Linked DNA regions of Leucothrix mucor DSM 2157. The protein of the gene in region 2 interacts with the protein of the main gene of each other region in a pairwise test. Links are inferred from orthologs where the notes say so. Each region holds a gene or a part of one and is shown on either strand. Other genes may lie near its edges.

Region 1 (3,247 bases), 1.4 Mb from region 2 along the record:
CGGTTGGGCAATTTCCAGCAAATAAATATTATGTGCAAGATACGTCTGGCAATTTGTGGGAGTGGGTTGAGGACTGCTGGCATACAACTTATCACAATGCCCCAATAGATGGGAAAGCGTGGGAGGCGGGCTGTGAAAACCCCAGTGTGAGAGTGCGTCGTGGTGGTTCCTGGGATATGAATGGGGCGGGTATGCGCTCGGCAATTCGTAGTCCGGGCTCGCAGCATGATCGGAGTAATCTCTATGGATTTCGGGTAGCGCGGGATTGGCAGAAGAAGCAATAACTACCGCAACCCAAGAGGAAATTCATTAATAAATTCAGTCACATCAGTTGGTTTTTGTCGGTGCGGAAAAACGTTAATTTGTATAGTTATTAGTAATTGTGAAATAATAGGGAATGGTATTTCTGGTAATCAATAGGTAAATCTCATGCCTGCTAAGCGATTGACCGAAGATGAAATAGAACGTCGGACGCCCGTTTGGAGCGCCCTCGCAGACCTTTGGCTCGATACGGAGCTTCAGGAAAGTGACCTGATCCACATTGCTGCGGTCATGGTTGATAGCGGCTACTCTTTAAACGAGTTACGCGCCATTTGTGATGCAGAAGTCGCCCCCGTCGTATACAAAAACCTGCTAATGCCAGTTGGTGCTTGGTCAGGTTTTGATGAGCATTGGCTAGCGCAACAAATCATTGCAGAAATGTATAAACCTAAGCGCTGGCAAGATGCCTTATTCGACCCCATACGCCGTGCCTTTAACCTCTACACTCATGAGCCATACTGGCCAACACTGGTATTGAAATATCAGGAGATACAACGCAAACAAAACCGGATTGCGTTATAGTCTGTCCCCAGATTTAAGGGGATGATAATGAGTAATACAATGGCTGATATAACGTCGGTAGCACTACTGCGCCGCGCGATTCCTGAGACTTTGCCCTCACTGCCGGGCGTTTCAAGCCTGCTGCAACGGGTGGTTGCCAGTCGTGGAATTACCGACCCGATACAGCTTTCCAGTGAACTCAAACACCTACAGCCGGTTGGATCGCTCATGGGAGTTGATCAAGCTACACAGCGTTTGTATGACGCCTTAATCGCCCAGAAGCGTATTTTGATTGTGGGTGATTTTGATGCTGATGGTGCAACCGCCACGGCCTTAGCCATGCGCGCTTTGACTAGTCTCGGCTTTCAGTCGGTCAATTACATTGTCCCCAATCGCTTTGAGTATGGCTACGGTCTCACTCCTGAGATTATTGATGTAGCTGCGCCTTTCCAGCCTGAATTAATTATTACCGTTGATAATGGTATCTCTAGTATCGAGGGTGTTGCCTATGCTCGTGAGCTTGGAATTGATGTGATTATTACTGATCATCATTTACCGGGTCGAGCCTTACCTGCGGCCGCTGCCATCGTAAACCCTAATCAGCCGGGTGATGAATTTGCGTCAAAGAATCTTGCTGGAGTTGGGGTGATCTTTTACCTAATGCTGGCATTGAAACAAACGCTGGCGACTAAAAATTATTTTGCAGAGCATAAACTGGCCCCGCCTAATCTGGTTCAATGGTTGGATTTGGTGGCATTGGGTACGGTCGCTGATGTAGTACCTTTGGATACTAATAATCGAATTTTAGTTGAGCAGGGCTTACGTCGTATCCGAAGTGGTAAGTGTAGTGCAGGTATTTTAGCCTTGTTGCAGCTTGGCAAGCGGAATTATCAGCAAGTCTGTAGCCAAGACCTCGGCTTTGTTTGTGGTCCGCGCTTAAATGCTGCAGGGCGTTTGGATGATATGTCGCTTGGCATAGAGTGCCTGCTAACAGATTCGCAAGCCACGGCGTTGACGCTGGCCGCTGAGCTGGATGAAATGAATCGCACGCGTCGTGAATTAGAATCCGATATGAAACAGGATGCTATGCAGCAGCTGGATTCGCTGAATCTGGATCAGGATACGCTGCCACCCATTATTTGCATGTATCACGAAGAATGGCATCAGGGCATTGTTGGGATTTTAGCGGCGCGGATTCGGGAGCGTTATTATCGTCCTTGTTTGATATTTGCACCGGGTACGGATGGTGAAATCAAAGGCTCTGGTCGCTCGATTACTGGCATACACATGCGCGATGTGATTGACCGGGTGGCGAGTTCGCATCCGGGCTTGGTTGAAAAGTTTGGGGGGCATGCCATGGCTGCTGGCCTCACTTTGAAAACAGGCGATTTTGAGCCTTTTCGGTTAGCGGTAGAAGCGGTGGTTGCTGAGCAAACGGATGCGGCAGTCTTTCAGGAGCAAATTCTGAGTGATGGCAGTCTGGCGGCTGATGACTATTCATTGGACGTTGCTGAGGAGTTATCTCATCGAATTCCATGGGGGCAGGCGTTTCCGGCACCGGTGTTTGATGATGTGTTTGAGATTGTCGAGCGGCGGGAGTTAAAACAAATTCATCTAAAGCTTACATTGCGCGCGAAAGGCAGCTCAGAGCTGTTGTCGGGAATTGTATTTAATGTTGATCCGACGCAATGGCCGAAGCAGGGCGAGCAAGCACATCTGCTGTATCAATTGTCGGTGAATGAGTATAACGGCAAGCGGTCGCTGCAATTAATGGTGCAGCGACTGCTGTAAACGATGGGTATTACTGGTTGCTAATGGCTGTCAGCATACCGCTGCGGCCAAAGGCATAAATGGTATTGCCACTGACTGCGACCGGTACTTGGTAACCTGCTGGGTCACCTGTGGTGCGGCTAACAATTTGTCCATTGCTGGTGTCGAGCCAGTGTAGGTTACCTTGACGATCACCCACTACAATGCGACTTCCGCCAGCGACAACCGTTGGCGCTGTTGGTTGGCGATTTTCAAGGTCGCTATTATCCCAAGCCTTCTGACCATTTAACGGGCCATACTTCCAAACTCTGCCTGTGGAATCCGTGCTGTAAACACCTTTAGGATCAGCGTCTGCACCGGTGTAGGAAGATAAAACATCACTCCACACTACGTTTCCGTTTAGCATATTAGCGCCGAGGATGCGACCATTCACGCTGCTGGTGAATAGGGCATTACCCAGAGGCTTTAAGCGTCCATCCACATCAACGATTTGATCAAGTTCTGATCCACCTTGAGGCGTTGCAATGGTGACTTCCCAGATTGGTTTACCTGTTTTCAGCAAGTAAGCTGCAATTTTACCATTGTCGAAACCAGCAATGACGCCGTTATCAACAATAATAGGCACGCTGGCGCCATAGCTTGAAAGCTGTGGAGT
Region 2 (3,221 bases):
CTATCAACCCGAACACGCCTATGACGAGGTCATCAATTCGGTCAGTAAGACCCGTTTCTTCCAAACCAAAGACGTGATGAGTCAGTAAATCAATATTTTCATGGATCTTGAATACTTCATCTATCGCCAAGAATAGAAAACCGAGCGCAATAAGTTTCCAGATTGCAGTAGGCTTATTCCAACGGGAATGCTTGTTAATTTGAAATACGATACCGGATATTGTTAACAGTTGAAGACAAGAGAATATAGTAATGAATCCACTTTCGTTGAAGTGGTTCACTCCCGTTTTGTTGTATATAGTAATCGCAGTAGCAACTGCTAGTGTGTTGCAAGCTAGAACCAATAAAAAAACTAATTTTGTAGACATAAGTTGAGTACCTAATCATCTGGTGAGTCGACTAGCGCTGGGGATGTTTATCAGAGAGGGGAGGTACTACGAGCAATATACTTAATCGTTGAAACAGATCCCACAGCCGGACCATGACATATAATCAAACCCGATTTTAACCATAGTATGATGGGTTCACGCGCCATAACCAACAGCCGTTTATCAGGAGGCGCGCTTGCCTCGTTTAGCGGCGGGCTTCTTTTTAGCCCATTGCTTCGGTGGCTTGCCTAAACCTTTCAACCCGCGAAACTCCACCGCACTCACCTCATCAATCAACTGCCCCAACCCTTGCGTCATCGGCGTCATAAAGTGCTGATAATTAATCTCACGCTGGCTAATCGCTTCCAGCTGCGATTCCCAATGCGCGGTCATATCTGGATAACCCATCACCGATGGCAAGCTGGTAATCAGCTGCTTCCCAATATCCGTCGCCCGAATTTCCTTCCCCTTGCGGGCTAAATACTCTCGCTTAAACAGCAATTCAATAATGCCTGCGCGGGTCGCTTCAGTACCCAAGCCATCCGTTTCGCGCAGTACTTTTTTGATACTCGGATCACTCACATAACGGGCAATTCCAGTCATCGCCCCTAGTAAAGTCGCATCATTAAAATGTTTGGGTGGCGTGGTTTGCTTCTCGACCAAATTCGCATCGGCGCAGAGTACCGGCTGCCCCTTTTTCACACTCGGCAGTTTTACGCTGGAGAAGCCGCCATTATTCTCAGATTCTTGATTGCCCGCTTCGGAAGCACCTGACTCGCCGCTGGCAGAATTGGCACCATTGCCTTGCGACTTGGCCGCAGCATTGCCTGAGGATTTAGCCGCCGGAAATAGCGCCTTCCAACCTTGCTTCAACACATCCTTTTGCTTAGCGATAAACAAGCCACCGGCTACTTCGCTATCAATTTGCTTGTCGGCATATTCAAACGGCGGGTAAAACTGAATCAAATATTGGCGTGCGACCAGCTCATACACATTGGCCTCGCCAGCGGATAAACGACTGCCATCCATTGAACGCAGCGTTGGGATAATGGCATGGTGGGCGCTCACTTTGCTGTCATTCCACGCCTTACTTTTTAAACTCAGATCAGCCTGTGAAACTGCTTTACTCAGATTGCTGCAGGTATTGGCAATGGCCGAGGTCACGCCACCGGCATCAGCATAATGCTCCATCGGCAGATAGCGGCAATCCGAACGCGGATAGGTGATCAAGTTGTGCCGCTCATACAGTTGCTGACAAATATCCAACACTTGCTGCGCGCTTAAGCCAAAGCGTTTTGCGGCATCGATTTGCAATGAGGAGAGGTTATACGGCAGCGGTGGTTGCTGTTTTTTCTTGCTTTGCTGCACATTGGTCACGGTGCCGTTTTGATTAACGACTTTGGCCACCACGGTCTCTGCCAGCTTTTTGGAGAGCACGCGACCTTCGTCATCCATATAATCTTCGCAGGCAGCACTCGGCTTCCATTTAGCTCGAAACTGCTCACCTTTTTCGGTCTGCAAGATGGCAAACACTTCATAGAATGGCTTACTGACAAAGTCCTCAATTTCCAAATCCCGATGCACCACCAAACCCAGCAGCGGCGTTTGCACCCGCCCAACCGAGAGCACACCATTAAAGCCGGACTTCTGCCCTTTTAAGGTACACAAACGCGTGAGATTAATGCCGTATAACCAATCGGCACGCGCACGCGCTAAGGCAGAGGTTGCCAACGGCACAAACTCGCTATTGTTACGTAGATTGTTCAGGGATTTTTTCACCGCATTGGCATTCAAATCGCTAATCAAACAGCGCTTGGCACCCAGAATTTTAGCTTTCGACACGCCACAATGATTGATTACCTCATCAATCAGAATTTGCCCTTCCCGGTCCGGATCGCCAACATTCACCAACACATCAGCTTCTTTGATCAGCTTTTTCAGCACGGTGAATTGCTTGCGGGTATTGGACTTTACTTCCAGCTTCCACTGCTCCGGCACAATTGGCAGGTGCGCAATCGACCACTTCTTGAATTCCGGATTATAAGCCTCGGGCTGAGCCTGCTCTAATAAATGCCCGATGCACCAGCTGACCACATCGCCATTGCCGACTTTAATAAAGCCATCTCCTTTCTGATGCGGTTTCGGTAGCCCCTGAGCAACAGCACGCCCAAGGCTTGGCTTTTCTGCGATGTATAGAATCATTTTTTATTTGAATGGATAAATCGGATAGCACAGTACAGCGCAAAGCTCTCCAATGGTCAATAAGTTGCTAAATTATTAGAGATGCGGATAATCGAATAATTACCGAGAAGGAGATCTCATGAAAACATTTGACCAGTGGATGGCCGCTTATGCGGTTTCACACCAAAACCCGAAAAACAAACAAATTCACACCATCTGTGTGCCGATCATATTCTTTGCCGTGGTTGCACTGCTGTGGAAAGTGTCCTTTTTTCTATTCATCATTCTTGCCGCTGCCACGATTGGCTTTTATTTCACCATGGGTAAAAAGATCGCGATTTTAGGCGCAGCGATGATTGGCGCAAGCCTTGTGTTGCAACTGGCGATCGGCTTTGGCTTTTTTATGTTGGTGCTGATTTTTGTTGCCGCGTGGGCGGGGCAGTTCTATGGGCATCAGATTGAGGGGAAGAAACCCAGCTTTCTGCAAGACTTGTCGTTTCTGCTGATTGGGCCGCTGTGGGTGGCTTATCCATTGCTGCAAAAAGCGGGCTTTTCACCAAACGATTAAATCATTTAAAGCGCTTAGCTGACCGCTTTTAGCTTCGCCGCCTCTAGCTTTCGATCTTTAGGCGGCACATGGTTATTCCCCTTTGTAATGCGATCCTAATAAAAT

The links.
Region 1: the proteins of LEUMU_RS0117160 (region 2) and recJ interact in binary tests that used the Escherichia coli proteins (3 or more experiments, as listed by UniProt). The link is inferred for Leucothrix mucor DSM 2157 from one-to-one orthologs.

Annotation. Positions count from the first base shown.
Region 1 is NZ_ATTE01000001.1:2,342,622-2,345,868, reverse strand. What follows is about bases 328-3,247. They hold recJ (single-stranded-DNA-specific exonuclease RecJ), read left to right. Parts: upstream 328-882; coding sequence 883-2,613; downstream 2,614-3,247. Other genes in these bases: bamB (outer membrane protein assembly factor BamB), read right to left, coding at 2,624-3,247; LEUMU_RS27985 (DUF7079 family protein), read left to right, coding at 430-843. Also shown: LEUMU_RS27990 (formylglycine-generating enzyme family protein), read left to right, coding at 1-284. UniProt on the Escherichia coli protein: Single-stranded-DNA-specific exonuclease.
Region 2 is NZ_ATTE01000001.1:3,742,202-3,745,422, forward strand. The notes cover bases 61-2,954. They hold LEUMU_RS0117160 (DNA topoisomerase III), read right to left. Parts: upstream 2,570-2,954; coding sequence 551-2,569; downstream 61-550. Other genes in these bases: LEUMU_RS0117155 (hypothetical protein), read right to left, coding at 61-367; LEUMU_RS0117165 (Mpo1 family 2-hydroxy fatty acid dioxygenase), read left to right, coding at 2,688-2,954. Outside these bases: more of LEUMU_RS0117155, read right to left, coding at 1-60; more of LEUMU_RS0117165, read left to right, coding at 2,955-3,116; LEUMU_RS28205 (hypothetical protein), read right to left, coding at 3,189-3,221.